Regions from separate parts of the Candidatus Thiodiazotropha sp. AKAK2 genome, predicted to be linked through region 3. Evidence: predicted binding sites of a transcription regulator. Region 3 holds the regulator's gene; each other region holds the start of a gene.

Region 1 (7,682 bases), on a different contig from region 3:
AAAGGATCCAGACGGGTTGGCCGATAGGTAACTCAAATAGCGGATTATTTTTGATCGGCAAATTTCAATCCATATCTACGTTGGTCGGACGATGTTGGCTTCTCTACAATCAAAAGGACGGGGGTTTTTTCTACTAGGTATCTTGCTGATGCTTGGTAGGCCCGATTTGACCCTGTCTGGCGCCATGTCATTGGAGTCGCAGATCTATATGGCAGGACTGCATGAATCAGAGTGGGTATTTGCCGGGTCTGATATCAGCTGTGAACTGCGCCACAAAGTACCTCAGTTCGGTCAGGCCATCTTCCGCCGTATTGCCGGTGATGACCTGTTTTTTCGAATCAACAGTTTCCAGCCGATTCCCGAAAAACTGGAAGCGACCTTAAGGGAAGTCTCTCCCGCCTGGGAGCATCGCTTACCGGATGATCTGCAACAGCATCTGGTGATCCACACTGGCATGCGACCCATCCAATTGGGACGCAAACCGGCCGGTTGGTTGTTGACTTCACTCTCCAAGGGGCAGGTCGGCAGTTTTGACTTTCTCGATTGGGACGACAGTCGCAGGCAGGTGCATGTGCGGTTGTCACCAGTGAAGTTTCAGAAACCTTATCGTGAGTTTAAACAGTGCCTCAGCCAACTCTCAACCGATGGCTTCGAGACATTGAAGGAGTCAACTGTACTGTTTGCCCTGGATGTCCACGATCTGGATAAAGAGGCAAAGCAGCGGCTGGATCGCTTGGTTAACTATATCCTGGCGGACGAAAAACTGGCGGGTATCACCGTAGCTGGCCATGCGGATGATCAGGGGAGTCGTCGCTACAACAAGAAGCTCTCTGCCAGAAGAGCGGCAACAGTCTCCAACTATCTGGTCTCCAAAGGTGTCGATGCAGCTATTATCCGCAAGCGCCATTATGGTGAATCCAGGCCGGCGATCCCAAAACGGAGTGAGCGGGCGAGGGCAGCCAACAGGCGTGCAAAAATCAGTCTCAGCCGTGGTGACAGGTGATCAGAGGAGTCTGATCCTTCAACCTTGATTCTTTCCAGGTTAATTCAAACCAAATCGGTACTGCGTAGCTTTGGTCATGCTTCTTGACTAGAATCATGGCTAGGGTCAGTTGATACGAATCCATTCAGCCCTCAGGGTTGTGCCCGAAATAGCACAGCTCAGCAATGCTTGCCGCCCACCTTACATACCCAAACTTTTATCCTCGCGCTTTGACTTGCGCATTTTCAGGGGCGGCAGGGTCAAATGGATTCGTTTTAGCAGGCCCAAACAGGCTTGTTCAAACAATTAATAACCTGATGAGGGGAGTATTGATGCTTCCGGCACACCATGTGCAGGGTGACCTATATATCTGAACAACGATAATCACAAAACTTGAGGAGACAGACTTATGGCACGTGTTGCGCTCGTGACTGGTGGTACCCGGGGTATTGGCGAGGCGATCAGCCTGGCACTGAAAGAGGCTGGTTATACTGTGGCTGCAAATTATGGGGGTAATGATAAAGCGGCAGAGGCCTTCACCCAAGCTACCGGTATTCAGGCCTTTAAGTTTGATGTCAGTGACTTTGAGGCGGTAGAAAAGGGAATCCAACAGATCGAACAGGACCTCGGGCCGGTCGATGTGCTGATCAACAATGCGGGCATTACCCGTGATGCAACCATGCACAAAATGTCCTTTGAAAACTGGGACAAGGTGATTCAGACCAATCTTGCCTCCTGTTTCAACACCTGCCGTGCGGTGATCAATGGCATGCGTGAAAGAGGTTTCGGACGTATTGTCAATGTGGGTTCGGTGAACGGTCAGGCCGGACAATACGGTCAGGTGAACTATGCTGCAGCCAAGTCCGGCATTCATGGTTTTACCAAGGCACTGGCTAAAGAGGGGGCCGCCAAAGGCATCACCGTCAATGCGGTGGCGCCAGGTTACGTCTCAACCGATATGGTCAGAGCGGTGCCGGAAGACGTTGTGGCTAAGATCATCAAGACCATCCCGGTAGGCCGACTGGGTGAACCGGAAGATATTGCCCGCTCAGTACTGTTTTTGGTTGCCGATGAGGCGGGCTTCATAACCGGATCCACATTGTCGATAAACGGTGGGCAACACATGTACTGACGCCGGGCTTGTCTGGTGGTTTCAGTGTGGTATTGAAAAACTGACCATTGATGCCGCCAGCGCCGCTCGCCCTGGATGAAGTTTCCCTTGATGCAGGGTGTAGGGTTGCAGAATCCTGCGGATATCGACCTTTGGCAAAGTTACCTTGCTGCAGCGCCTTGGGTCGGTAGGAGATTGCCGTATATCTGAACGCTATTTCACTAGGGCCTGTTAAGACTAATCCATCAGGCCCAGCCCTTCGGGTTGCGCCTGACAAAGCGCCGCTCGTCGTTCATTTGGAATAACCAAACTACACTCCTCGCGCCTTGATTGGCACTTTATCAGGCACAACAGGGCGTATTGGATTCGTGTTAATAGACCCTGGTTTATCTAATGTTTTTAGGCTCTTTGGAGGTTAAGTTTCAATCAATTCCGCCGTTATGTTAATGAGTAGAGCTGAAATGATTTATTTGGGTTCTAATTCATAACATCAAGAACTAGCGTGCCATGAAAATCAATACTCCAGTCACCGATCGAAACGTTGATGTCCGTAATGATCAAATCATTTTATCGACCACGGATCTCAAGGGCAGTATCACCTATATCAATCAGGATTTTGTTGATATCAGTGGATTTCAGAATGATGAACTGATTGGTAAAAATCACAACATCATCCGGCATCCGGACATGCCGCCCGCCGCATTCGAGGAGCTGTGGACAAAGATCAAAGCGGGCAAGCCGTGGATGGGAATTGTCAAGAACCGTTGTAAGAACGGGGACCATTATTGGATCGACGCCTTTGTCATGCCAATTCTCAAGGATGGTGCCGTGGTGGAGTATCAGTCGGTGCGTTACCGGGCAAAATCCGATTGGATCAATCGGGCCAAACCGATCTACAAAGCACTGCTCGATGGAAAAGCCTTTAAACAGGGTTTGTTCTCCCGCCTTTCTTTGACCAACAAACTGATTTCTGGAAATCTATTGGCATTGATTCCGGTGCTGTTGACCATGTTGGTGCCGGGCTTGAGCGCCTTCAGTCCACTGGGGCTGCTGGTTACTGCATTGCTCTCGATTGCAATCAACTGGTCTTTGCTTGGTGCCTTCAGGAAACTGGTGCAACGATCCCAGGAGATTGTTGATCAACCGGTGATGCGACATATCTACACCGGATCGGACGATCAGACCGCTCAGGTGGAACTGGCATTGAAGATGTATGAATCCCAGATCAATGCAATTGTCGGGCGGATGACCGATGCCACCCAGAAAATGCATATTGTGGCCGATATCAATGTGCAAACCTCACAACAAACCCGGCAGGGGATGGATGCTCAACAGAATGAGCTGACTCAGGTTGCGACCGCCATGACCGAGATGGCTGCCACGGTACAGGAGATTGCTGCCAATGCCTCGGCGGCGGCCGACTCAACCCGTATCGGGCAGAAACAGGCGGGTAGCGGCAAGGAGGTTGTGGAAAAGACGATCAATGCCATCAATGTCCTGGCAGTGGATATTCAGCATACCTCAGAAGTGATCCAGAAACTGTCCACCCACAGTGAAGAGATCGCCAAGATTCTGGAAGTGATCAAGGGTATTGCGGAACAGACCAATCTGCTTGCCCTGAATGCCGCCATCGAGGCTGCAAGAGCTGGTGAGAATGGTCGAGGCTTTGCTGTTGTGGCCGATGAGGTCCGAACCCTGGCGAGCCGCACCACGGAATCCGCCAGAGAGATCGAGGAGATGATTGAGCTGTTGCAGAATGGCAGTAAAGAGGCGGTCGGCGCGATGGACAAGAATCGTGAGAAAGCGGAATCGAGTGTCGATCTGGCTGCCAAGGCGGGGGAGGCCCTGGAAGCGATCTCCGGTGCAATCGATACGATCACCGAGATGAACACGCAGATTGAAACCGCCTCGGAAGAGCAGAGCACCGTAGCTGAAGAGATGAACAAGAATGTGCTCAATATCAGTCATGTGGCCGACAGTACGGCGGTTGATGCAAAACAGGTTGATGAAAAGACCCGTGAGACCCTGGGCACCATTGAACAGCTCAGCCATCTGGTGGGGCAGTTCATGCATAAAGGTTGATCTTACTGGCCTGGATTTGCTCTTCTTGGCCCAGTTGCAATCTTAGTTATCGCATTGGAAACAGATGAAGTAAATCGTCTGGTCTGTAGCTCATACAGGAACTTCTCTGTTACTGTACTGAGAACTGTCCTGATGTAATGAGAATCGACTAAGCTCGGAACTCAGCCGGATTTCATTCTGGCCATCTGGACATTTCATCGATTCTCCGCAATATTCAGCAAAATATCAGTTTGTTACGCTAGACTCAGATACAGGGTGCTTACCTATCTGAGTATTCAGAGTCAAAAGCAGCTAGTGTTATAAATCTGACCCAAGATCACGATTGTGAAAATACTATTGGTAGAAGATTCCGTACGTCTGCAGCGTTCACTATCTGCCGGCCTCAAAAGGCATGGATTTTCTGTGGATCAGGCATTTGATGGTGAACAGGCGCTGAGCTACATAAGACATAATCGATATGACACGATTCTACTCGATTTAGTGTTACCTAAGATCGATGGTTTGAATGTGCTGTCAACCCTGCGTAATGAGGGCAATAATGACCAAGTGCTGATCCTGTCAGCTAATGACCAAACGGAAGATCGGATACGCGGTTTGGATCTTGGTGCGGATGACTATATGGTTAAGCCTTTTTCATTCGATGAACTGGTTTCCCGTCTTCGGGCATTGAACAGGCGTCACTCCGGCATAAAGAATCCTGTTCTTGATATATCAGGTGTTAAAATAGATACAGTGTCGCGCCTGGTAAGCTTCAACGAACAGGTAGTCAATCTTACGCCGCATGAGTTTAAATTACTGGACTATCTTGCCCACAGGAGAGGGCGTGTATTTTCTCATGATCAACTCATTGATCAGCTATACGATGCGGCCAGCTACGTAACACGCAATGCTGTTGAAGCCCATATCAGTTCGTTACGAAAACGTCTGAAGGAATCCGGTGCGCCAGGGCTTGTGAAAACAAGACGCGGTTTTGGTTATTTGGTTGAATAGATTCCCGTGAAATCGATCCGCAGCAGGCTAAATCTTACAATTATCAGCACCTTGGTGTTGATTTTGTCGCTAACCGCGGTATTTCTCTATTTTCGTATCTCACAACATGTGATCAAGGTTTATGACAGTGCCTTGTATGACAAAGCCAATGCGTTGATTTCCCTGACCGAGCTCGATGAAGAGGGTCTGGAATTCGATTTTTCCGAAGATGGTGTGATGAGTGAGTTCGAACTGGGGGAGCATGCACACTACTATCAGCTTTGGGAACTTGGCCGTGATTTATTGATTAAATCCCCGTCGCTTATGGACTCAGATCTGCCATTGACAGGAATTGCCCTGGGAAAACACCATTTTGCTGATCTTACTCTGCCGGACGGCCGTGCAGGCCGTCTGATAGAGATCAATTTTGTGCCTCGTGTCGAGATGGATGATGAAGAGGAAATTGTTGAAATTCCGCAGCCGAAACCGATCTCCATGGTCTATGCCCGTGAACGAAAAAAACTTGACGACACACTATTCGCAATTGGAGTGACCATTTTCAGTATTGTCGTTATTGTACTTCTGGCAACTGCACTGCTGGTTTGGCATCTGGTAGGTAGAGGGCTGTTGCCACTCTCGACATTGGCCAGGCAGGTGAGTGAAATCGATGAATCGAGCTTGAGTGCGCGACTGCGTCAACCAGGTAATCAGAGTCTTGAGATTACACCAATTGTTGACCAGTTAAATCATCTTCTGCAGAGACTGCAATCTGCTTTTGAGCGGGAAAAGCGTTTTTCATCCAATGTTGCTCATGAGTTACGTACCCCACTCTCTGAACTGAGGACTCTTTCAGAAGTTGCACAGATGATGCCGGAAGACAGGCAGCAACTCATCAAGTTCTTCAAGGATGTGGGAGAGATATCCAACCAGATGGAGAAGGTTGTTATCACAATGCTCGAATTGGCAAGATCGGACGCTGGCCTATTACATAGTGATCCCGAAGAGATCAAACTGTCGGCCATTTGCGACTCAGTTTGGCAGATGGCGATTAATGATTATGGTTTTGGCAAGAAGCTGGTCAAACATATTCCTGATGGTCTGATCATCTCCACAGATCGCGAAAAATTTTCGATGATACTCAGCAATATTTTTGTCAATGCGATCAGCTACAGTCCAGAAGAGGCGGAGATCGAATTGAGCGTGGAAATTCACAGTGAGAACTTGGTTATCAAGGTCAAGAATATGGCGACAGACTTGAGGCCAGAGGATATCGTACACATGAAAGATCGTTTCTGGCGTAAGAATAAATCACAAGGTGAAACCAGTCATTCTGGCCTGGGGCTGACATTGGTCTATGCATTGGCCAGAATTCTGAAACTTGATATTAGCCTGGATCTTGATAACCAGAGTATTTTTATGATTACGATCTCTGGCGTACCGCTGGTAGTGGAATAACGGCTCGCTGGTAAACTTCAGCAGCTGATAGATAAACGTATTGACAGTAATTAGTGAAATTTATAGACAAAGTCGATGCCAATAAAATCAAGGTGTTTTTCAGGGTACTCGGCAAATGCTCTGCCAGGCTTGAATTTGGCGTAAGTGAAAAACAGTTCGAGGGTTTCTTCATGCTCTATGCTGAGGATAAGATCCAGCTCTGTACCTAGATGTCGACTGTTACCGGAAGGCTCCACTTCAATACTGGCATTGCGTATCTCATCGGACAACACCTCCTGCTTGTAGTCAAATCGCATTAAATCTACTGCCATATCCTCAGCAAACCGCCATTGTAGGCCGATCATGTCAACTTTAAGGTTGGATAATTCCGGCTGAAACAGTTCACCATAGGATTCAAAGTCACCTTGCAATCCTGTCTGGCGGTATGATTTGTTGTCTCGATCGTCCAGGTTTGCATCGCCAGAGCCTCGGGCGCCGGCAATGATCAACGATAACTGGTCATATACGTAGGGCGTCCAGCGTAGCAAGTAGCCGCTGGCGGATGCATCAACATCTTCACGCTTCAGTTCGCTGACCTCGATAACATCTGCGGAGAGCTCTTCAAACTCATAAAGTGTCGATCTGCCGTGTATCTCAGCGTAGTGCAGCTCTAAATCAATCTCTCCAATCAACTCAATTTCGATATCTGCAACATAACTGAGTCCCTGCCAGGTCAGGTCTGCGTCCTCTTCATCAATTCTTGAAAACTCCTCAGAGTCACCGATGTGATGTGTTGATGAGTTATCATTCTGTTTGAGGTAATAAAAGTTAAGAATCTGTCCATCGAAGAGCTCCCAACTCATACTAAGGACCAGTCGTTGAATCTCATCCATTTCAGGATCGATAAAATCTTCATCGGTGGATTCCACCACCTGCTGCTCAGCTATGGCAACAAATGCCTCGAGGTCTTCATACCACATCTGGAGACTGATGAGATCCAATTCGTCATCCCACCAGGACCACCAGTGGCTGATACTCTCATATTCGACACGACCGAGTTTTAATTCAGAATCAATGACATCACCGAACAAGTAGGCAATGCCG
Region 2 (7,682 bases), on a different contig from region 3:
TTGTTTGATCACTCGCTCAACCACCATCAACAGTTCATCGTGATCGAAAGGTTTGGCGATATAGTCGATGGCGCCCAGCTTCATGGCATCCACCGCTGAGCGGATACTGGCATAACTGGTCATGATCAATACCGGTGTCGGTGTGGCGATATCGATGATTTCCGTACCGGGGGCACCCGGTAAGCGGACATCGCTGATGATCAGGTCAAAGTTCTTCAGTGGCAGTTTACTGGCTTCCTCTACCGATCCGGCCTCGACCACCACATAGTCGTTGCGTTCCAGCAAGCGTTTCACGGCCCGGCGGATAACGGATTCATCTTCAACAATCAATATTTGGTTCATGGGATCATCCGAGCTCTGCTGCCTGTTGTGTTAGGGCTAAATACGCCCTGCTGGGTCTGTTTTTGTGCCCAGCAAGGCAGAATGAGCGTCGTGTCGTCATTTTACATGAGCGAATGATAACGCCGCTGGGCGCAAAAACAGCCCCAGCCCTTCGGGTTGCGCCTGAAAAAGCGCCACTCAGCGTTGCTCGTCGTTCATTTGGAATAACCAAACTACACTCCTCGTGCCTTGATTGGCACTTTTTCAGCCGCAACAGGGCGCATTGGATTCGTGTTAACAGGCCCTAAACCACTTTGTCATGAAAGTTCCTGGGCAGGTCCATAATCACCCGGGTACCCTCTCCCTGTTCTGAATCGATGGTGATTGCACCTTTATGATCAGAGACGATTTTATAGGCGATCGCCAATCCGAGACCGGTTCCTTCACCTGGCGCCTTGGTGGTAAAAAAGGGCTCGAACAGATAGCCCAGATTCTGCTCCGATATGCCTTCACCTTGATCGACGACCTGCAGTCTGATCAGGTCTCCAATCTCATCGGCTTTGATCTCCACCGGTGATCCTGGATTGGAGGCATGGCAGGCATTGGTCAGCAGGTTAACCAATACCTGGGAGATTGCCTGGCGGTCCCCCTCGATTGACCATGCTGAGTCGCAACTATTGATAAAGCGGATCTGACGGCCATCATGAGTGAGTTTGACCAGCCTGATCGCCTCCTCGACAACATCGTGCACAATGAAGTTTTGAGTGTCCGCACCAAGCCCACCGCTGCGGCTGAAGTTCATCAGGGTTTTAACGATGTCGGTAATTCGTTGGGTTTGGTTGAGAATCTCGTTGATACTCTCTTTGATTAACTTGGGATCATCTTCATGACGAAGATTTTGTGCCAATGAAGCGATACCGGTTACCGGATTGCCGATCTCATGCGCCACCCCGGCAGCCAGACGGCCGATGGAGGCGAGTCGTTCACTGTGTGCCAGTTCCGCTTCCAGGGTCTCCAGGTCGGTCAGATCCTCCATCAGCATGACCTGGCTGGTGCGAGCATCCTCTACCGGATGGTCCATCGGTAGCGGCGCCGGGATGGCGGCTTTATGCAGATTGAACCAGCGGCTCTTGTTGCTATGGGTCACTTCCAGGTGGTGAATATGCTCATCCGCTGCTGAGGCGAATCCACCCAGCAGATGTCCCCAGGGTTCAGGCAGACGGTGCAGTGAGACACCGATTGCATCCCGGGCATTCACTCCAGTCATTACTTCCATCGCCAGATTCCAGATGGTGACCGTCCGCAGCCTGTCGATGGTGCAGACCCCAAGGGGCAGATCGAGCAGGATCTGTCTGTGGTAGCGGCGCAAGTTATCCAGATCCGCACTCAGACCGCGAAGCCGGGTGCGGGAGTGCTCAAGTTGATCCTCGATGAAACGCATTGAATCTGCCAATGCGGTTTGGGTATGGATATCGAGTTGCAACCGGCGGTTGATGATCATGTGTGCCAGCTGAGGACCGAGTAGTCCGGAGAGGTTTCGTTCGATTCTCTCGCGTAGGCGCCGTAATTGGGAAGGGCGAGTCTCCGCGTGGGTAAGACTAAGATCGCGCAGGGCCTGCTCCACCTCCCGTTGGGCGGCTTCGTGTCCCAGCATCTGGGCAAGCTGCTTGGTGAATTGGGCGGTTGATCCGGCGCTTACCATACCACCCATGGGTACCAGGGATTCACTGCAGCAGGCGTTGGCAGCCTCTTTCTCGCCGAGTGTCTGATTACTGAGCAGAGAGCCGAAGACGAACAACAGGGTATTCAAGGCCAGAGACCAGAAGGTGGCAAACTCCCATTGATCCATACCCGATGCGAGTCTCAATCCGGGTATATCGAATTCGGTACGTATGAAACCGGAGTTTTCCAGCAGGGGGAGAAGCAGGGTGGCAGACCAGACAGCAATTCCGGCCAACAACCCAAGGATGAAACCCATCCGGGTAGCCCGGCGCCAGTAGAGTAGACCCACAACACCGGGCAGGAATTGGGCGACCGCAACAAAGGAGATCAGGCCGAGTTGCACCAGGCCTTGATGTTTTTCCAGCAGGATATAAAAACCGTATCCGGCCATGATGATCAGTGCGATCAACAAGCGCCGGCCAAGCAGCAGCCAGCGGTATAGATTGACCGCCGGGTCAGGGAAATTGGTCGGCAACAAAATGTGATTCAGGGTCATCGATGAGAGGGCCAGGGTGGTGATGATCATCATCGCACTGGCCGATGAGACCCCGCCGATGAAGGCCAGTACCGGTAACCAGCTTGGTCCCTGTTCCAGACTGATGCCAAGGGCGAAAAAGTCCGGATGGATCGGTAGCTCAATCGCCTTTCCAGCCCAGAGAATGATCGGAATCGGCAGGTTGATCAGCAGCAGAAACAGTGGGAATGCCCAGCTGGCTGTGCGCAATGCTTTGGGTTCAAGGTTCTCGGTGAACAGCATATGAAATTGGCGCGGCAACAGAAATGCTGCGGCGAATGCCAGCAGTATGAGGGTTGCCCAAGGACCCTCTCTCACCGGCGCATAGAGTTTCTCCAGAGCTTCCGGATGGTCGGCCAGCCACTGTTCCAATCCACCAAAACCGCCGAATACGCCAAACAGGGCGGTCGCTCCAATCACCAGCATGGCGACCAATTTGACCATCGATTCAAAGGCGATGGCCAGCACAAGTCCCCGATGTTTCTCCCGGCTGGTGCTGTGTCTTGCACCGAACAGTATGGCGAACAGTACCAGTGTACTGCAGAAGATCAGAGCCAGAATTCGCGGCGCGACGGTCTGACTGGCAACCTGAAGTGAATCGGTGACCGCACGGATCTGCAGCGCGATGTAGGGCAGGGTGCCCAACAGCATGAACAGGGTGACCAGTATACCGGCGAGTTGGGAGCGATAGCGGAAAGCGAACAGATCCGCCAGCGAGGTCAGCTGATACTCTCGAGTCAGACGAAGAATCGGCTGAAACAGAATCGGGGTGAGGGCGAATGCCAGCGTCACGCCGAGATAGATGGTTAAAAACAGATAGCCCTGAGTCTCTGCAAAACTGACGCTGCCATAGTAGGTCCAGGACGTCGCGTAGACACCGAGTGAAAGCACGTAGATGCTGGGGTGCCTGATAAACCTTTCAGGTATTCTGCCACTGTCCGCGGCAAACGCGATGAGAAACAGTATTGCCAGATAGACAACACTGATGCCGAACAGTAGCCAGAGTTCATGGTTCATGGCGTCGTCGATTTACCCAGGCGATGAAAAAAATGACAGCCAGCCAGAGCAGGTAGGGCAGGTACCAGTGACGACCAGGTGAGGTCCACCACATCATTACTGGAGTGGAGAAAAGCAAAATGATCAGCAGAACAAGCGCCAGGGTTCTGTCAATCTGTCGGTCCGGGGGTGTCTCAGACATTAAAGAAGCCTAGCAGTTGTTACTTAAGGTAACAACTATCTTCTGCACAGGGGGACTCTTAAATGGTGATTCAGGCGGAAACAGAGGGACGCCACACACAAGGCGTCCCCCGAGTAGGACTATTTTTGACCGTTGATGTTAGTGACCATTTCGTGGAGTTTTGCAGACAGCTCCGTGGGTTCAAATTTAGGCACATAGGCATCGGCGCCAACCCCTTTGCCCAAGGCCATATTGGCATCGGCTGAGAGTGAGGAGTGCATGATAATTGGAATGTCGCTGAAGCGGGCATCCTCCTTGATTTTTTTGGTCAGTACATAACCGTCCATTTCAGGCATTTCAACATCGGTGAGGATGATCTGTACAAAGTCACTCGGCCTGTGATCCGTTGCGCTGGCTCGTTCGGCAATCTCCTTGAGCTTATTCCAGGCTTCAGCACCATTTGAGGTGCTGATGTATTTCATACCCATATGATCGAGGGTACGGATGATCTGATCCCGGGCCACCGCTGAATCATCTGCAAACAGCAGGGTGACATCGCTGTCCTCGACCTGTTTGATGCCGTCGAAGATATCCGAACCCTGACCAAACCCTGAGGTCTGGCTCAGCACCATCTCCACATCCATGATCATCACCAGGCGACTATCTTTCAGTTCTGTCACTGCGGTAACCAGGCCACCATGCTGCTGGGCCATCATTGGTGGGGGAACTTTAACATCCTCCCAGGCCAGACGTTCGATGGTATCCACCGCATGCACCAGAAAGCCCTGAACATTTTTGTTGTATTCAGTGACGATCAGAATACCCGGCTTCTCTTCAGTCTGTATTCCGCAGAAGTCAGGCAGGTTGATGACTGGAATCATATTACCGCGCAAACTGACCATGCCTTCTACCGAAGCCGGCATGTCCGGCGCGTGGGTAATCTCCGGCACGAGCATCACTTCACGCACCTTGAAAACATTCACACCGTAGGTCTCTTCACGACCTGTTCTGACATCCTTTCCGAGGCTGAAAAGGAGAACCTCTAAACGATTGGTACCGGCAAGTCGTGTGCGGTCGTCTACAGATTTAATAAAATTGGACATTTTTAGTTACTCAGAATTTTGTCGCATTTCAGGATTGTGGGTAATTTGAGCACGACATAATGACTCTTCCCGACTGATGTTTGTAGCGGTCGATTTGGCCAAAGCTTTAGTCGCTGCTCCTTCCTCAGGCCAATCCTGGTGAGCTCAGGGTTGTGTCTGCATGAGAGAATCTCAATTTCCAATGTGACCGCTTGGAAAATTCTTATGATTTCGGTTAATAACTGAAGATAAATAACTGGAAAAAGGCTATATTTTACCCCAAGATCAGCGAATGCAGCTGTTTTTCGGGTTTGGGATCAAGATGCATTGATGATTCCAGGGTCTGGCCCGATTGCAAACCGGCAATCAGCTATTTAGAGGAGAATGCGTGTGAATCCGGAAAAGGTACTGTTTGGTTTTTTTATTGTACTTGCCCTGACCCTCAATTTCGGTTTTTTTGTCGGTGATTTGGACAATCCGGACCATCACCATGTCTATGAGCTGTTTGCTGTGGTCGTGGTAAACCTGGTCGCCACTGTTCTCAAATTCGGCGACCGCACTCAGATGGGCGCCGTGCTGTTGGCCACCAGCCTGGTTGCGCTGTTACAGCTTTTCGCAGCGGCTTTGGTGTGGACTGTCGCCGTGCATATCACTGAAACCGGACTGACAACCGTAACCATGGCCAGTATCGTTTCCCTCTCCGGTGGCGCCATGCTGGCTAACGTGGTTTCAGTGGTTCTGTTGATCATTGAAACGGTGATGTTACGACGCTGACGCCGGCAAACGATGAACAACATCATCTTTCTGATCTTTCGGCGCATGCGGGCGCCACTGCTGACTCTGGTACTGGCTTATTCAGTGGCGGTGCTGGGCCTGGTACTGATTCCCGGCCGGGATGGTGATGGCAATGTCTACTACATGGATTTTCTGCACGCCTTCTATTTTGTCAGTTATATGTCCAGTACCATCGGATTTGGCGAATTGCCCTATCCATTTACGGCAGCTCAGCGCTTGTGGGTCACTCTGTCGATCTTTTTCACGGTGGTTGTCTGGCTCTATTCCATCGGTACCGTGTTGGCTCTGCTCAAGGATGAAACCTTCCAGAAGGCATTAACAGAACGCAGATTTGCTAGAAAAATCAGCAAATTGAGAGAGCCTTTTTATCTGGTATCTGGTTATGGGCAAACCGGGGAGGCGCTGGTTAAAGCCTTGACCGATCGTAGTCAGCATGCGGTCGTCATCGATATTCTGCAGGAAAGAGTGAATCTGCTGAAGCTGGAAAACCTGCGTGAGTATGTACCCGGTTTGTGTGCGGATGCGCGTCTGCCGGCGCATCTGCTGGAGGCTGGTCTGAAACACCCTCTGTGTGAGGGTGTGGTGGCATTGACCAACTCTAATGAGACCAATCTGAAGATCGCGATTACCGCCAAACTTCTGCATCCCGATATTGAGGTGATCTGCCGGGCCGACTCCCACGATATCGAAAAGAATATGGCCTCATTCGGCACCGACTACATCATCGATCCCTACGATGCGTTCGCCCTCTATCTGGCGACAGCAATCCAGGCGCCCTGTCTCAGCCTGATGCAGGACTGGCTCTCGTTGGGATTTAATGACCTGCTCAGTGATCCGATTCATCCACCAAAAAAAGGCTTATGGGTGATTTGCGGATATGGTCGTTTCGGTAAAGCGGTATACGATAAACTGGTGAAAGAGGATCTCGAGGTGGTGGTGATCGAGGCTGAACCCAGTCAGACCGGTACCCCGCAGACGCAACTGGTGGTCGGCAGGGGAACAGAGGCCGATACCTTGATGGAAGCAAGTATCGAGCGTGCCGCAGGACTGGTGGCCGGCACCGACAACGATGCCAACAATTTGTCGATTATCATGACAGCCCGGGAGATGAACCCGGACCTGTTTGTGATCCTGCGGCAGAATCGTAAATATAACGATCCGGTGATCCAGGCGGTTGGAGCTGATATGGTGATGTTGCCGAGTGAGATCATCGCCAACAGAATCCGAGTGTTGCTGGGTGTCCCGATGCAGCATCAGTTCGTCAAGTTGGCGATGCACCAGGATGACGAGTGGGCCTGTCAGCTGATCAGTCGTATCTCAGCACTGGTTACCGAGCATGCCCCGGATGTCTGGGAAGTTGCTTTCACTGAACAGGATACCCATGCAGTATGTCAGTATGTCCGGGAGGGACGGAACCTGACCCTGGGAGAGCTGACCACCGACCCCCGGGATCGAACCAGTCCATTACCCTGTATTCCTCTGATGTTATTGAGGCACAATGATTTTACCTTGCTGCCAGATGAGGATCTGGTTGTACAAAAAGATGACCATTTACTCTTCTGTGGTAGGGTGTCGGCTAAGCACAGGATGGAATGGACCCTGCAAAATGAAAACGCCTTGAACTATATTCTAACGGGTGAGACCAGACCACAGGGCTGGATCTGGCGTAGACTGCAAAAAAGAGAGGTGACATGAGTCAACTACTGGAAAAACTGCATCGGGACCACATCAATCTCGCTCGTCTACTCGACCTGCTCTCTGCAGAACTGGACGCATTGGCCGCTGGTCACGAATCGAATTTCGATCTGAAGATAGAGATGTTGGATTACATCGAGCATTATGCCGAACAGTCGCATCATCCTACCGAAGATCAGATCAATGCAGTCGCCTTCAAGAAAAAATCGATGCAGTCCCATGCGGCTCTCTATGATCGGGTCTGTCGTGAACATGTCAGCCTGCTGGGGCTGGCCAATCGTTTCCGAACCACACTGGAGGGGGCGATGCAAGGTGAAGTGTTGCTTCGTGATGAAGTGGAGACACAGGGACGGGAATTTGTAGCCTTGCAACGTCA
Region 3 (7,682 bases):
TGGCGCGATTCTGACCAAAATGGATGAAGCCGCTTCACTGGGTGGCGTAGTCTCCGCACTACTGGAGTCCCGGTTGCCTTTGGCATTCACCACGGATGGTCAGCGGGTTCCTGAAGATATTCAGGTTGCCCGGGCGGAGATTTTAATTCGGCAGGCTGTTGAAATGACGCAACAGACAGAGCATCAACCCGATGAGGAGTATCTGGCTATGGCCTTCGGAGGAACGAGTGAACATGCAAATGTCTGAACAGATCGAAGACCAGGCTACCGGACTGCGCAGAATGGTGAATCCAGAACCCGTCAGAGTGATCGCCGTCACCGGAGGTAAAGGTGGGGTAGGCAAGACCAATATCTCCGCCAATCTCGGTGTGGCCTTGCAAGAACTCGGGCGAAGGGTCATGCTACTGGATGCGGATATGGGGCTCGCCAATCTGGATGTGGTACTCGGATTACATGCTGAACACAATCTCTCCCACGTGATGCGGGGGGAGTCTTCACTGGAAGATATCATTGTTACCGGACCGAAAGGCATGAAAGTCGTGCCCGGGGCGTCCGGTATGCAGCATATGGCTGAAATGTCGCGTGCTGAAAACGCCGGTTTGATCCATGCGTTCAGCGAGGTGGCCAACGATGTGGATGTGCTGCTGATCGATACGGCAGCCGGCATCTCCGATCTGGTGATCAGCTTCAGCCGGGCCGCTCAGGAGCAGATTGTGGTGGTGTGTGACGAACCGGCCTCGATCACCGATGCCTATGCGATTATCAAGTTGTTAAATCGTGAGCATGGCATCAGTCGATTTCGTATACTGGCGAATATGGTGAAGAGCGTCCAGGAGGGCAGGGACCTATACAATAAGATGTGTCGGGTCACCGATCAGTACCTTGATGTTATGCTCAGCTACATGGGGAGTATTCCTTTTGATGAGCAGCTCAGAAAGGCGGTAAAGAGCCAAAAACCGGTTGTCGAGGCTTTTCCTCGCTCCAGAGTAGCGCAGGCGTTCAAGAATTTAGCTAAAAAGGCCGATAACTGGCCTGTACCAACCGGAGTCAGTGGGGATCTGCAGTTTTTTGTCGAACGCCTGATCCAATTTTCAAGCCAATATGGGGAGTAAGACGGTGAACGGTTTAGCGACATACACCGCCGTGCAAAAACAGCAGAGCTACAATGATCTGGTTGATCAGCATGCAGGACTGGTAAAGAGGATTGCCTATCATCTGATGAATCGGCTGCCACCCAATGTTCAGTCTGATGACCTGATCCAGGCCGGTATGTTGGGCCTGCTTGAGGCGAGTAAGAATTATGATCCCACTCAGGGCGCCAGCTTCGAAACCTATGCGGGTATCCGCATTCGTGGCGCCATGCTGGATGAGATCAGACGCAGCGACTGGACACCTCGATCCGTGCATCGCAAGGCACGCATGGTGGCGGAAGCGATGCGTGAGATCGAAAACCACGAAGGCCGGGATGCCCGGGATGTTGAAGTGGCGAAGGCGCTGGATATGAGTCTGGAGGATTATCACCAGATTCTCCAGGATTCGACCGGCTGCCGGATCTTCAGTTTGGATGAACTGACCGCTGTCAGTGACGGTTTTCCGGCTACCCGGGAAGGCCCGATGGACAGTCCGTTCGATGGCCTGCAGAAGGATGCGTTCAAGAAGGCGCTGGCAGAGGCGATTGCAAGCCTGCCGGAGCGGGAGCGATTGGTAATCGCGATGTATTACGATGATGAAATGAATCTTCGTGAAATCGGCCATGTGCTGGGTGTCAGTGAATCCAGAGTCTGTCAGATACACAGTCAGGCAACTCTGCGTCTGCGTTCACGTTTGACGGACTGGCTTTCATTGGTACGTGACGAAGAGTAGTAATTGGTTGGCCTGTGTGTGCCGAGACTGGAAACCACCGGTGATATGCAGGAGGGAGTGAGCATTGGATAAAAACATGAAGATCCTGATTGTGGACGATTTCTCCACCATGAGGCGTATTATCAAAAATTTGCTACGCGATCTGGGTTTCAACAATACCCAGGAGGCAGATGACGGTCTGACGGCGCTGCCGATGCTGCAGAGCGGTAATTTCGATTTTCTGGTCTCCGACTGGAATATGCCCGGGATGACCGGCATCGATCTGTTGAAAGCCGTGCGGGCAGACGAAAAACTTGCCGGTCTGCCGGTTTTGATGGTGACCGCCGAATCAAAACGTGAGCAGATCATCGAAGCGGCTCAAGCCGGCGTCAATGGTTACGTCGTCAAACCCTTCACCGCTACGACCCTTGAAGAGAAGATCAACAAGATCTTTGAACGTGTGGGTTGAGCTTCTATCGCCTGGAGTTTATCAATATGGGGCACAATCAGGATAACCAGCAGCGGTTAGAGACGGCAAGAGCATTGGTAGCCAGCCTGGAATCGGGCGATCAAGAAGAGTCTGAAAGACTGATTGCTTCTTTAACATCCCCCGCAAGTAACGATCAGTTATTCCTCGAAGTCGGTCGCTTGACCCGTGAACTGCATGATGCAATCAACGGCTTTTTACTCGATGCAAAAATCAGTGACATGACAACGGTGGAAATACCGGATGCCAAGGAGCGACTGACCTACGTCATAACCATGACCGAGCAGTCGGCGGATCGCACCCTCACCGCAGTGGAAAAGAGCATGCCGTTGATCGAGGGAATCGAGAAGCAGTCCACTGAGCTTTCGGAGCAGTGGGAGCGACTGCGTTCCCGCATGTTGGATAAAGAAGAGTTCGTGGATTTGAGTCGCGACCTGTCTCAGTATCTGCTCAAGTCAAAGGAGGATGCGGCAGAGTTGCACAAAAACCTGTCCGATGTGCTGATGGCACAGGATTTTCAGGACCTCACCGGTCAGATTATCCGCAAGGTAATCACTCTGGTACATGATGTGGAAGAGAAGTTAGTCATGTTGGTCCGTATTACCGGCAACAAGCTTGAAGACGATTCTGGCAAGAAAGAGAAGGAAGAATTGGCTGGCCCGGCAATTCCTGGACTCGATCAAGGCGATCAAGTGACCAGTCAGGATGACGTGGATGACCTGCTCTCAAGTCTTGGATTTTAGTTATTCGAGTTCAGACCGATATATCAGTCAATAAGAATGGCAATATTCGGCAGTGTTACCGGGAGTGATAGATGAGCATCGATGTCAACGACGAAATCCTTCAGGATTTTCTGGTTGAAGCGGGTGAAATTCTCGAATTGCTCAGTGAGCAATTGGTCGATCTGGAGCAACAACCGGATGATTTTGATCTGCTCAATGCGGTATTTCGTGGTTTCCATACCATTAAAGGTGGCGCCGGATTTCTGACCATAGAACCTCTGGTCGAGGTTTGTCATCGTGCCGAGGATGTGTTCAATGTGCTGCGCCAAGGGCAGCGCAGCGTCGGCCCCGATCTGATGGATTCCGTGCTGGAGGTGCTCGACGTCGTCAATGTCATGTTCGATGAGGTCCGCCAGGGCGTCATGCCGGATCATGCCGATCCAGGCCTGATTCAGAGGCTCAATCAATACGCTGTGCCGGAAGGAGAGGAAGAGGAAGCCGAGGAGCCGCAGGAAGAGGTCGTCGAAGAGACAGTCGAAGAGGCGGAAGCGGAAGTCGCCGTCAACACTGAGGATAGCGCTGAAGCCCAGGATGAGTTGAGCGAGAATGAGTTTGAAGAGCTGCTGGATGCGATCCAGGAGCCTGAACCCAAAGCCGCGGACAGTGATGAAATCTCCGAAGATGAGTTCGAATCACTTCTGGACGAGTTACACGGAAAAGGCCAGTTCACCGGTAAGCCTGCTCAGGAGCAGGAGACACCGAAAGCGACGAAAGCCGCTTCCGATGATATCTCGGAAGATGAGTTTGAGGATATTCTCGACCAGATCCATGGCAAAGGAAAATTCGATCCTGGCAAATTGCCTGATAAACCTGCCGAGGCCAAACAAAAGCCGGCAATCCCAAAGAAATCCAGCGCCCCGGCCGGTGATGAGATCACTGAGGATGAGTTCGAGGATCTACTCGATCAGATTCATGGCCAAGGAAAATTCGATCCAAACAAGCTGAGTCAGGAGAGTGCTGACAAGCCGAAGGCTGAAGCGGCCAAAAAACCGGCTGCCAAGAAGAAAGCCGTGGCCAAGAAGAAGGCGGCGCCAGCAAAAAAGGCGAAAGCCGAGCCAGCGGCGAAACCTGCAGCCAAACCAGCCAAACCAGCCAAACCAGCCAAACCAGCCAAACCAGCCAAACCAGCCAAACCAGCCAAACCAGCCAAACCAGCCAAACCAGCGGCCAAGGGGGGCAAGCCTGCTGCTGCAAACAAGCCTCCGGCCGAGACTACCGTTCGAGTCGATACACAGCGCCTGGACGATATCATGAACATGGTGGGTGAGCTGGTGCTGGTAAGAAATCGCCTGGCAACACTGAAGGCGACCCTGAATGATGAAGAGGTCTCGAATGCGGTTGGCAATCTGGATGTTGTAACCTCCGATCTGCAGCTTGCGGTGATGAAGACCCGCATGCAACCGATCAAAAAGGTTTTCGGTCGATTTCCCAGGGTGGTGCGTGATCTGGCCCGCAGCCTGAAAAAAGAGATTGATCTCGAGATGCAGGGTGAGGATACGGATCTCGATAAGAACCTTGTCGAGGCGCTTGCCGATCCGCTGGTGCATCTGGTGCGAAATTCTGTCGATCACGGCATCGAGCAGCCGGAGGACCGGGAAGAGAAAGGCAAGCCGAGACGTGGCACCGTGGTCCTTTCGGCGGCCCAGGAAGGTGATCATATCCTGCTCTCGATCGCCGATGACGGTAAAGGCATGGATCCTGATGTGCTCCGCCAAAAAGCCGTGGAGAAGGGCATGATGGATGCCGAAGCAGCGGCCAGACTCGATGATAAAGAGTGTTTCAATCTGATCTTTGCGCCGGGATTCTCAACCAAAACCGAGATATCCGATGTCTCCGGTCGAGGCGTCGGCATGGATGTTGTGAAAACCCGAATCGCCCAGATGAACGGCTCGGTGGAGATCGATTCCGAATGGGGGCAGGGCAGTATCATTATCATCAAGTTGCCGTTGACATTGGCGATTCTGCCTACCCTGATGGTGCTGTTGAATGATCAACCCTTTGCCCTGCCGCTGGCCAGTGTGGTGGAGATCTTCAATCTGGATCTGAAGCGGACCAATGTGGTGGATGGACAGTTGACGATCATGGTGCGGGAGCGTGCCCTGCCGTTGTTCTATCTGCGCAACTGGCTGAGACCGAACAACCCATTGGTCAATGAGGAGAAGGGCAGTGGTCATGTGGTGATCGTGAACGTGGGTAATATTCAAGTAGGTTTGGTGGTCGATCATCTGATCGGTCAGGAAGAGGTGGTGATCAAACCCCTGGGGGCACTGCTGCAAGGCCTGGAAGGTATGGCGGGTGCCACCATAACCGGCGACGGTAAGATCGCTCTGATCATGGATGTGCCTGGTCTGATGCGAAAATATGTTAAGAAGTTTTAACGAACCGGTCATTGACGGTCTGGTGCATTCTTTCGGCAAGGTTTGGCTTGCAGTCCGTCTCTAAGACTAAGGTCAACTTTGAAGAGGGACTATGGGCGCCAAAGTGCGAGTACTGATTGTCGATGACTCAGCCTTTTTTCGTAATCGTGTAGCGGCTGCACTGCAATCTGCACAGGATATGGAAATCATTGGCTTTGCAGCCAATGGTGATGAGGCGATCCGGCAAACAAAAAGCCTCAAGCCCGACGTGGTGACCATGGATGTGGAGATGCCGGTGATCGATGGGATCACCGCCGTTCGCAGAATCATGGCTGAGACACCAACCAGAATCCTGATGTTTTCAGCAGTTACCACCGAGGGTGCCAAAGAGACCCTCGAAGCGCTGGATGCGGGGGCGATGGACTTTCTGCCCAAAGAGATGAGCAATCCGGTAGCCGGGGCCGAAGAGACTTCCAAGGCGCTGCTGGAGCGGGTTCGGGATTTGGCAAAATCTCCCCTGACCCTGTCGCGAGCCAGTGTCAAAGAGTACCTGACTCCATCACCCTCTCGCGTTGCCGGCGTGGGTCAGGCGGCACCGACATTCTCAAGCAGTCCGGAAATGGTGGCGATTGGTGCGTCTACCGGTGGACCGGTAGCACTGCGACAGGTATTGAGTGCCTTGCCGAGAAACTATCCTCTGCCGGTGGTCGCCGCGGTGCATATGCCGGGCAGTTTCACCCGGGCCTATGCGGAGCGTCTTGATGGCTCCTGTGCCATCAAGGTCAAAGAGGCGATGGATCGTGAAACGTTACAGCCGGGTGTGGCGCTGATTGCGCCAGGTGGAAAACAGACAACAGTGGTTCGTGGCGCTGTTGGATATCAGGTGCGGATCTCCAATCCGTTGCCGGGCGAGATCTACCACCCCAGTGTCGATCAGATGCTGGCTTCGGTGGCGGAAAGCTACCGGGGTAAAGCGCTTGCACTGATCCTGACCGGTATGGGATCAGATGGTCTGGAGGGGGCGAAAAAGTTAAAGAGTTACGGCTCCTCCTTGTGGAGTCAGGATCAAAAGAGCTGTGTTGTTTATGGAATGCCACAGGCAGTCGAGAAGGCGGGTCTTTCTGACAAGGTATTGAGTATCGATGAGATTGGGCCACTTATGGCGAGAGTGAAATGAGAGTCGACTTTCTGAGCTTTATCGGTATCGTCGTCGCTTTTCTGGCGATTCTGGGCGGCAATTGGCTGGAGGGGGGACATATGGACTCCCTGGTCAATGGCCCGGCCATGGTGATCGTCATCGGCGGCACCATCGGTGCCATACTGCTGCAGACTCCGGTGCCGGTCTTCTGGCATGCCCTGCGTCTCTCCGGCCGGGTGTTTCTGCCGGCCAGACTTGATATGCCGACCACCATTGAAAAACTGGTGCAGTGGAGCAATATCGCTAGAAAAGAGGGTTTGCTGGGCCTGGAGACCATCGCAGACGAAGAGCCGGATCCGTTTATCCGCAAGGGGATGCAACTACTCGTCGATGGCAGTGAGCCGGATGCCTTGCGCTCGATCCTGGAGATGGAGGTGGATGCCAGTGAACAGTATGACATACAGGCTTCCAAGGTATTCGAAGGGATGGGCGGATACTCGCCTACAATTGGTATTATCGGCGCGGTCATGGGATTGATTCACGTGATGCAAAACCTGGCCGATCCCAGCAAGCTTGGCAGTGGTATCGCAACCGCCTTTGTCGCCACCATCTACGGTGTCGGCCTGGCCAATCTGTTTCTGCTGCCGATCGCCGCCAAGCTCAAGACCCAATCGGAAAATATCTCCAAGTTTCGGGAGATGGTCATCGAGGGTGTTATCGGTATTGCGGAAGGTGACAATCCCCGCAGTATTGAAACCAAGCTGAAGGGATTTCTGCAATGATCCTGTTTGGCTTTGAAAGGTACAACGATCATCTCAGAGGCCACTATGGCTAGAAGACGCAAACGTCAGGAAGAGCCTGCGAATCATGAGCGTTGGATTGTCTCCTACGCTGATTTCGTGACCCTGCTGTTTGCCTTTTTTGTGGTTATGTACTCTGTTTCATCGGTTAACGAAGGTAAATACCGGGTGTTGTCTCAGACCCTGACCCATGCCTTCCAGGAGTCTCAGCGCAGTCTCGATCCGATCCAGGTTGGTGAGCTCTCCCGCAGTCGGGGCGATACCCCCGGTCTGGGT
Region 4 (7,682 bases), on a different contig from region 3:
GGTATTATCAGATGGATCTGGACAATCCGGGATGGATGCCTATGCCTTAATTGTGGCCATCAGCAGCCGCATCGAGATCCACTGTTTCGGCTTCTGCTTCAAATGCAGGTGATAGGGGAAGCACTTCGTTGGCTGGCTCCGGCTGAACTTCAAATTCTGTAGAAAATGTTTCTGTCGGATCAGAATACTCTGGTTCGGCCGTCGTAGTGCTGACCAGACTACGAGTGAACTCTTCCTCAGCCATCTGACGTAATGTCAGCTCTTTTTCAAGCCTCAGCTCCTCAGAAATGCTCAGCACTCTGGCAACGGGAGCCACTTCCTGAAATCCAGCGCTGTTGATTGATGGGGCTGCCGTACTACTGCTGCTATCTGCGGTTTGCTCTACTACGACCTCCTTGCTCGCCGGGGCTGCAGCGCCATCATTGGGAGAAGTGCTCTGCAGCGCTACCTGACTTGTGTCAGAAGCAAGATCATTCGGGGGTGGAGCAATCATTACTGTGTAAAGGTAGATGCCGCCGATTACGACTACGGCCAACATGATCAAGCTGGCAATAGTGAATGAGGAGGGATTGAAGCCATTTTTGAAGAACATCGGTTCAGCTTCTACCCGAAACGGTGGAATCCTGCTCTCTTTCACCTGCTTCTGTTTCAGGTCGACCTGCTCTTTATCCGGAAACAGGTGCACAGAATCGGTTTTATTCTCTTTGACCGGTTTGTTTTGCTGCGGCGGCTCCGGAGTGGCTGACAGAGCCAATTCAGGCTTGTACAGCTCTTCCAGTAGATCAGTGTCTGTTTTTAATTCCGAATTTGATTCAGTGCTTGGGGTGCTGTTCTGTTTCTCGTCAGTTGTTGGTTGCTGATACTGTTTTTCCCGCAGTTCGTTGACTTCCTGTTGTAGCTGATCAACCTGCATCTTCAGCAGATTGCTGTTATCCCTCAGACTGGTTACCAGCTGATTCGATTTCAGGCTTTCAAGCTCTGCTTTCTCTGCTCGGCTTTTTAAATCGCTGATCTGACTCTCAAGACGCTTATTTTCACCTTCAATCAGTTGGTGAGACTGTCTCAAAGAAGCTGTTCTCTCTTCCTCTTCATCAATCAGTCGCCGATTCTCTCTTTCGGTGGTGTCGGTGCGGTGTGCCAGATCATCATTGGCCTTTTGCACTTCGCTAAACTTGACTTTCAGCTGTTGGAACTGGCTTTCAACCTCAAACAGTTGCCGGCGCAGATGTTCAGCTTCGGCGGACTCATTTTTCCAATGCTTGACATCTTCGATCAGTGATCTGTTTTCAGCGGTCAAATCCTCCAGAGCTCTCTTGTATTCAGAAATCTGTCCTGCCTGAGCTTCGAAATCCTTCGCTTGATTCGTGTACTTGGCTTTGATTTCCGCAACCTGTTCAGCCGCCAACCGGTTGATCTCGGAGGAGCTTTTACTCACTACATGGGGAGAGCTGGGCTGTGTGTTGGATATGACGTTGGATATCTCCATGCTGTCCTGCATGGAGACCGGAGTCAGATTTTCATTACCTTTATCGACAACTTTGTCGCCACCATTCTCAAACGCGGCTTTGAGGCGTCCTTCTGCAAGTTTTACCAGATCCTGTAGGCGAATTCCCGGTTTTATATCCGGTGCTGATATACCAATACTCGCCGTGACGCTTTCATCCGCTTCCCCAAGATAAAACTGTTTTGAGGTGAGATCTTCGAGAATTCTGCGACTCAGGTATTTTGTGCCTATGGCATTCGAGGCGGGACGTAGAATCGAAAAGCACCCCTCTCCGAAATAGCCTAGGGTGTCGTCAGGATGGATATGTTTCTCAATGATCTCTCTCAGCGCCAGCAGGATATGTTCGATTGCCGCTTCGCTATAGTGGTCCAGAATGCTGCTGAATTGATCAACTTTGATCAACGCCAAAGCAAGCTCATTCTTGTTGCGGATCGCAAATGAGAGTTCCCGACTGGCAATCTCCAGAAATTGTGTTTTGTTGGTGGTGTTGTCGAGAAAATCACTCTGTTCTTTGACGTTTTGTTCTTCTATGGAGAGCTCTTGATTAGTCTCTTCGGCTAACTCTTCAACGAATTGCCGGATCAATGTTGGATCAAACGGCTTACTTACCATTCCTGATGCGCCAAGCTTCTCAAGCTCTTCTGCGATACCGTCAGTCGCCTCATTACCGGTAACAACGATGAACGGTAGGTTGGATATTCGTCCAGTTGTAGAATTTCTGATATTGGTTAATAGGTTGCGACCATCTATTTTTGGCATGGAGAGGTCGCTGAAAACCAAATCGATCGATGGCGTTTGGCAGATGACCTGCCACGCCTGCTCCCCATCCTCAACTTCAATGAGTTGACAGGTGTCGTTAAGAATATTCCTCAGCGATACTCGGACAACCCGAGAATCATCTGCAATAAGGACTACCGGCTTATCACCAGTATGTTGAGTAAAGTGGTTGAGTGCCTGTTCTGCCATACCGTCAAAGTCTTGATCGTTAGACATGTTTATTGTTTAGCCTACCCATAAAGTCGTCTCATCGTGCTAAAACTTGAATGAGCAATTGTTAAATATAATTCTGATTAGCACAGTTAACTCCATGAAATAACAGCATTAATACTTTAGTTATGGGTCAGATGGGAAGCGAAAAATGAGAGACAAATCACTAATATTCAAATTAAGTGCGTTTCCAGGTCGGCTAGGATTAGCGCTGCTGCAGCGAAATTGAGTGATTTCGGGTTGGTTGTGGGCCGCAACTCATCAGTGCGTACTATTATCGGCAACAACAACTTTAATTTTTGTGAAAGATTTAAAAAAAATGGCCCGTTTAATTATGCGGTATTCAGACTTGAGAGCCCCATCATGTATCCAGCATGCGGGCTCACTGCGGCTGAAAGTGAACGAATTGGTCGTCGGGTTGATAAATTGTTGATTGTGTGATGCTTGACGCATAGCAACCACTCAACTAGCTTGAAATGATTCGGAAACTGGAGAAATCGGGTTGTCTTGCCGCTATCTTCTGCAGGTGTTTTATAGTTTGGTTTTAGGCTAATCCTAATGGATAGCAGATACACTACTTCGTCTTAAATTTTAATGACTGATCCTGCAATTAAAGTCAACTTTATAATAGTGTTATTAGTATTTGATTTATATAATGATTAGCGATCTGGGTTTTCGCCTGGATATGTGTGCCATGTTGACCTGAGAGAATGGCATAGGGGCTGTAAACACAGGTTTGGTCACTGAATGAGTAGATCTCCAACTAGACAAAATAGGCTGGCAGCAATCGGATGACAAAATCGGTTTTTACACTTGCAGATGGTGAGCGGGTAGATACTGAGACAGAACAGGAGCGTGAGCAGAAGCGGTTTGAATCTGCGACAACCAAGGGTTTTGTCGACTCGGTAAAAGAGGATCTGCTTGCCAACAATATCTATCTGCCAACCTTGCCGGCTTTGGCGCTGGAAGCGCTTATTATTATTAATGATGTGGATAGCTCTGCATCTGATCTGCAAAAAGTCATTTCGCGGGATGCTTCTCTGACCGCCCGGCTGATCCGCTATGCCAACAGTCCTCTCTACCGGGGCATGAACAAGATCGCCACCATCAAGCCTGCAATTACCCGGATCGGTTTTCAGCGTGTGAAAAATGCGGTCTATGCCGTCTCCATGAAAGAGGTATTCCGAACCTCGGTCAAAGAGATTGAGCGACGAATGGATAAGCTCTGGAATCACTCTGTAAAAGTGGGGGCGCATGCCGCGATGTTAGCCAAAGCCCAACCAGGACTGGACCCGGATGTTGCGCTGGTGGCAGGGTTAGTACATGATATCGGGCATATACCTCTATTAATAAAAGCATGTAAATATAAAGAGTTAATAGACAAACCTGAGTTTCTTGATAAGGTCCTGCGTAAGCTGCACCCCCATATAGGTGGGAGTATCTTAAAGTTATGGAAATTCGATGAGAGCATCATCGAGGTGGCAGCCCATCATGAGGATTTTAGCCGGGATCCGGGTGATGATGCGCCAGTCGATTATGTGGATATTGTTCAGGTAGCAAATATTCTGGCCCATGAGGGTACGGATCACTATCTGGCATCGGTGGATCGATCCACCATCAAAGCATTTGCCAGGCTGGAGCACGGTGAAAACAGTGATAACCTGGACGTCGACACCAAAAAAGTCGAGGATGCGATCTTTTAGGGCTTGTTCACACGAATCCAACCCTTGAATCGGTTCACTCCGCTGGTGACTAAGAGCAGGTGATCGCAGCTGGTTAGTCCGCTTCCGTGGATGAATCCTCAGACTATGCCAGGATGTTCACACCTTCCTGACGCAGCATGGTGATGAGACGTATCAGCGGCAGGCCTATCAAGGCATTCGGATCCGTACCTTCCATAGACTCAAACAGGGTGATCCCAAGGCCCTCTGATTTAAAGGAACCGGCACAGTTGTAAGGCTGTTCTTTGAGCAGATAATTTTCGATTTCGGATGGAGTCAATGTTCTGAAATGAACATGAAAGGGCTCACAACAGGTATGCTCCTGCCCGGTTTTACTGTTGTAAAGAGTGAGGCCGGTGTAAAAAGTAACCCGCTTGCCGGAGGCGTTGAGTAACTGTTCAATCGCCTTTTCATGCTTACCGGGTTTACCCAAAATCGCTTCATCCACCGTAGCGACCTGATCCGAGCCGATTATCAGAGCCTCAGGGTGGCTCTCTGCAACCGCCATGGCTTTCAGTTTGGACAGCCTCAGCACGAGCGCTTCTGCTGATTCATTGTTCAGCCTGGTCTCATCCACGTTGGGTGAAGAGGTACTGAATTCCAAACCAAGTCGGCTGAGCAGTTCTCTTCTGAATGGGGAACTGGAGGCTAATACAAGTGGCAAAGGATCAGACTGGGTTACCTGGGTCATACTGGTCCATGGTTTTCGGCAACAAAATTCTACCTATTTTACCAGACAGGGTGGCAATAGAATGAAAAATTCTCGCCATGCAGTCTCGTGAAAGTATAGAATTGATTGATGGGCTTAATACTGAATATATATATTCTAAATAAATGGAGTATTATCTACTTAAAAACAAAGGGTTAGTAGGTATTGTCAGTACACATGTTGCTTGACAACATGTCTTCACCCAACGTAGAAAGACAAAAATAATCACCAAAGAGTAAAAATATCCAATGCCAATTGAAGACTTGTTGCTATCAGGCGTCAACCTGATGCTGCTTGGAATGGGGATAGTTTTCACTTTCCTTCTTGTTCTGGTTTTTACCATGAAGGGGATGTCAAAACTTGCTATGGCCGTGATGGAAAGACAAAGGATCGTTGATACACATGCCAATGCGCCAGTATTGGCCGGCCAGGAACAGGCTGCTATGCGTGGCGACCTGGTTGCCGTAATATCGGCGGCAATTAACCAATATCGTTCGATTCGTCATTGAGTCAGAATTTTTCATATTTTTAACACCTGATACCAGGCTGTTTTATTAACAACGGCGGCTAGCTTATGAGCGAAAAGAAACCACTAGGAATAACAGAAGTTGTGTTGAGAGATGCGCATCAGTCTCTGTTTGCGACCAGAATGCGTATTGACGATATGCTTCCGATTGCAGAAAAGCTGGATAAAGTTGGCTTCTGGTCATTGGAAACCTGGGGCGGGGCAACTTTTGACGCCTGTATCAGGTTCCTTGGTGAAGATCCCTGGGAGCGTATCCGTATCCTGAAATCGGCCATGCCGAATACACCGATGCAGATGCTGTTTCGCGGACAGAACATCCTGGGCTATCGGCATTATGCGGATGATGTTGTTGATAAATTTGTCGAAAGGGCGGCGACTAACGGCGTTGATGTGTTCCGAATTTTCGACGCGATGAATGATCTGCGTAATCTGGAGACAGCGGTTAAAGCGACCTTGAAAGTCGATAAGCATGCACAGGGCACCATGTCCTATACCGTAAGCCCGGTTCACAATATGGATTACTGGCTCGATATGTGTAAAAGCATGGAAGATATGGGCTGCCACTCAATCTGCATCAAGGACATGGCAGGGCTGTTGAATCCCTACACCGGTTATGAGCTGGTCACCCGCCTGAAAGAGAACATTTCGATACCGATTGCAATGCATAGCCATGCAACCACCGGGATGAGTATGGCGACCGCTCTTAAATGCGCCGAAGCGGGTGTTGATATGATGGATGCCTCAATCTCCTCTATGAGTATGACCTATGGCCACTCTGCTACAGAGTCCGTGGTGGCGATTCTTCAGGAGAGCGATCGGGATACCGGATTGGATCTCAACCTGCTGGAGGAGATTGCAGCCTATTTCCGTGAAGTGCGTAAAAAATATGCAAAATTCGAAGGTTCCCTGAAAGGTGTGGACTCGCGGATTCTAGTCGCTCAGGTACCAGGTGGTATGTTGACCAACATGGAGAATCAGCTCAGAGAGCAGGGCGCTACCGACAAGCTTGATGAAGTACTGGAGGAGATTCCCAAAGTACGCAAGGATCTGGGTTATATTCCACTGGTCACCCCAACTTCCCAGATTGTCGGTACCCAAGCGGTTATCAACGTGCTGATGGGTGAACGCTACAAGAGCATTGCCAAAGAGACGGAAGGTGTATTGAAAGGTGAGTATGGTGCAACACCGGCCCCGGTCAATGCAGAGCTGCAGTCCCGGGTCCTGAAAGATGGCGAAGAGGCCATTACCTGCCGTCCAGCCGATCTGATCGATGCCGAGATGGACAAGTTGACCGCGGAATTCCGTGGTCTGGTCGATGAACACGGCATCAAAGTGGCGAAAGATGAAGTCGATGATGTACTCATCTATGCGCTTTTTCCCCAGGTTGGCCTGAAATTTCTCAAAAACAGAGACAATCCGGATGCCTTTGAGCCGGCGCCGGGAACGGAACCACCGGCTGCGAGCGCAGCGCCTGCCGCCGCACCTGCCGCGGCATCGGCTGGCGTGCCCGAAGCCTATCAGGTTGAGGTCAATGGGGTGACCTACAACGTCAAGGTATCCCCCGCGGGTGCGGTTACCGATGTGGCCCCGGCCGCACCGGCGCCTGCCGCAGCCCCAGCGCCAGCGCCAGCTGGTGGTACGGAGATTGCCGCACCATTATCTGGAAATATCCACGCCATCAAGGTGTCCGCTGGCCAGCAGGTAGCTGCTGGTGACGTTGTCATGGTGTTGGAAGCGATGAAGATGGAGACGGAAGTACGTGCCAATTCAGCCGGTACGGTGTCTCAGGTCCTGGTTAAAGAGGGTGATGCCGTACAGGTTGGAACCCCACTGTTGAGTCTTTCCTGATATGGTTGAAATAGGCTTAGAACCGCTATGGCAGTCGACTGGTCTGGCGAATCTGGAGTGGGGCCAGGTCCTGATGATGGGCGTTGGCTGTGCATTGATCTACCTGGCAGTGGTGAAAAAGTTCGAACCGCTACTGCTGTTGCCGATCGGATTCGGTGCCATTCTGAGTAATATCCCGCTGGCTGGAATCGGCGGTAGTGATGGCCTGCTGGGCCTTATCTACAGTGTGGGCATAGAGACCGGCGTGTTTCCGCTGCTGATCTTCATGGGGGTCGGGGCGCTTACCGATTTCGGGGCGTTGATTGCCATGCCATGGACCCTGTTACTGGGAGCCGCCGCTCAGTTCGGTATTTTCGTCACTCTGCTGGGTGCATTGGCGCTGAATTT

The links. Region 3 encodes FliA, which starts transcription of late flagellar genes. Its sites were predicted from a motif close to GCTAAAGTTNNNNNNNNNNCNGCCGATA; they were not measured.
Region 1: AC4IE8_RS16385 (methyl-accepting chemotaxis protein) is a predicted target of FliA. The motif match lies at 2,507-2,534, and genes of this name have one in related genera.
Region 2: AC4IE8_RS16415 (chemotaxis protein) is a predicted target of FliA. The motif match lies at 4,921-4,948, and genes of this name have one in related genera.
Region 4: AC4IE8_RS03950 (GGDEF domain-containing response regulator) is a predicted target of FliA. The motif match lies at 2,767-2,794, and genes of this name have one in related genera.

Annotation. Positions count from the first base shown of each region.
Region 1 covers NZ_JBSYOP010000033.1:244,208-251,889, reverse strand. The annotation lists gene AC4IE8_RS16395 (flagellar protein MotY) at 149-1,003, shown strand; gene phbB (acetoacetyl-CoA reductase) at 1,392-2,114, shown strand; gene AC4IE8_RS16385 (methyl-accepting chemotaxis protein) at 2,601-4,175, shown strand; gene AC4IE8_RS16380 (response regulator transcription factor) at 4,500-5,165, shown strand; gene AC4IE8_RS16375 (ATP-binding protein) at 5,229-6,599, shown strand; gene AC4IE8_RS16370 (alginate export family protein) at 6,650-7,682, opposite strand, start outside.
Region 2 covers NZ_JBSYOP010000033.1:252,217-259,898, reverse strand. The annotation lists gene AC4IE8_RS16430 (sigma-54-dependent transcriptional regulator) at 1-342, opposite strand, end outside; gene AC4IE8_RS16425 (ATP-binding protein) at 626-3,574, opposite strand; gene AC4IE8_RS16420 (hypothetical protein) at 3,564-3,755, opposite strand; gene AC4IE8_RS16415 (chemotaxis protein) at 3,875-4,837, opposite strand; gene AC4IE8_RS16410 (DUF6394 family protein) at 5,207-5,590, shown strand; gene AC4IE8_RS16405 (potassium channel family protein) at 5,603-7,306, shown strand; gene AC4IE8_RS16400 (hemerythrin domain-containing protein) at 7,303-7,682, shown strand, end outside.
Region 3 covers NZ_JBSYOP010000038.1:257,440-265,121, reverse strand. The annotation lists gene flhF (flagellar biosynthesis GTPase FlhF) at 1-247, shown strand, start outside; gene AC4IE8_RS21255 (MinD/ParA family ATP-binding protein) at 234-1,112, shown strand; gene AC4IE8_RS21250 (RNA polymerase sigma factor FliA) at 1,117-1,863, shown strand; gene cheY (chemotaxis response regulator CheY) at 1,940-2,311, shown strand; gene AC4IE8_RS21240 (protein phosphatase CheZ) at 2,338-3,072, shown strand; gene AC4IE8_RS21235 (chemotaxis protein CheA) at 3,144-5,489, shown strand; gene AC4IE8_RS21230 (protein-glutamate methylesterase/protein-glutamine glutaminase) at 5,581-6,645, shown strand; gene AC4IE8_RS21225 (flagellar motor protein) at 6,642-7,388, shown strand; gene motD (flagellar motor protein MotD) at 7,434-7,682, shown strand, end outside.
Region 4 covers NZ_JBSYOP010000015.1:14,362-22,043, forward strand. The annotation lists gene AC4IE8_RS03950 (GGDEF domain-containing response regulator) at 47-2,497, opposite strand; gene AC4IE8_RS03955 (HDOD domain-containing protein) at 3,283-4,194, shown strand; gene AC4IE8_RS03960 (Maf family protein) at 4,298-4,903, opposite strand; gene AC4IE8_RS03965 (OadG family protein) at 5,170-5,430, shown strand; gene oadA (sodium-extruding oxaloacetate decarboxylase subunit alpha) at 5,496-7,295, shown strand; gene AC4IE8_RS03975 (sodium ion-translocating decarboxylase subunit beta) at 7,297-7,682, shown strand, end outside.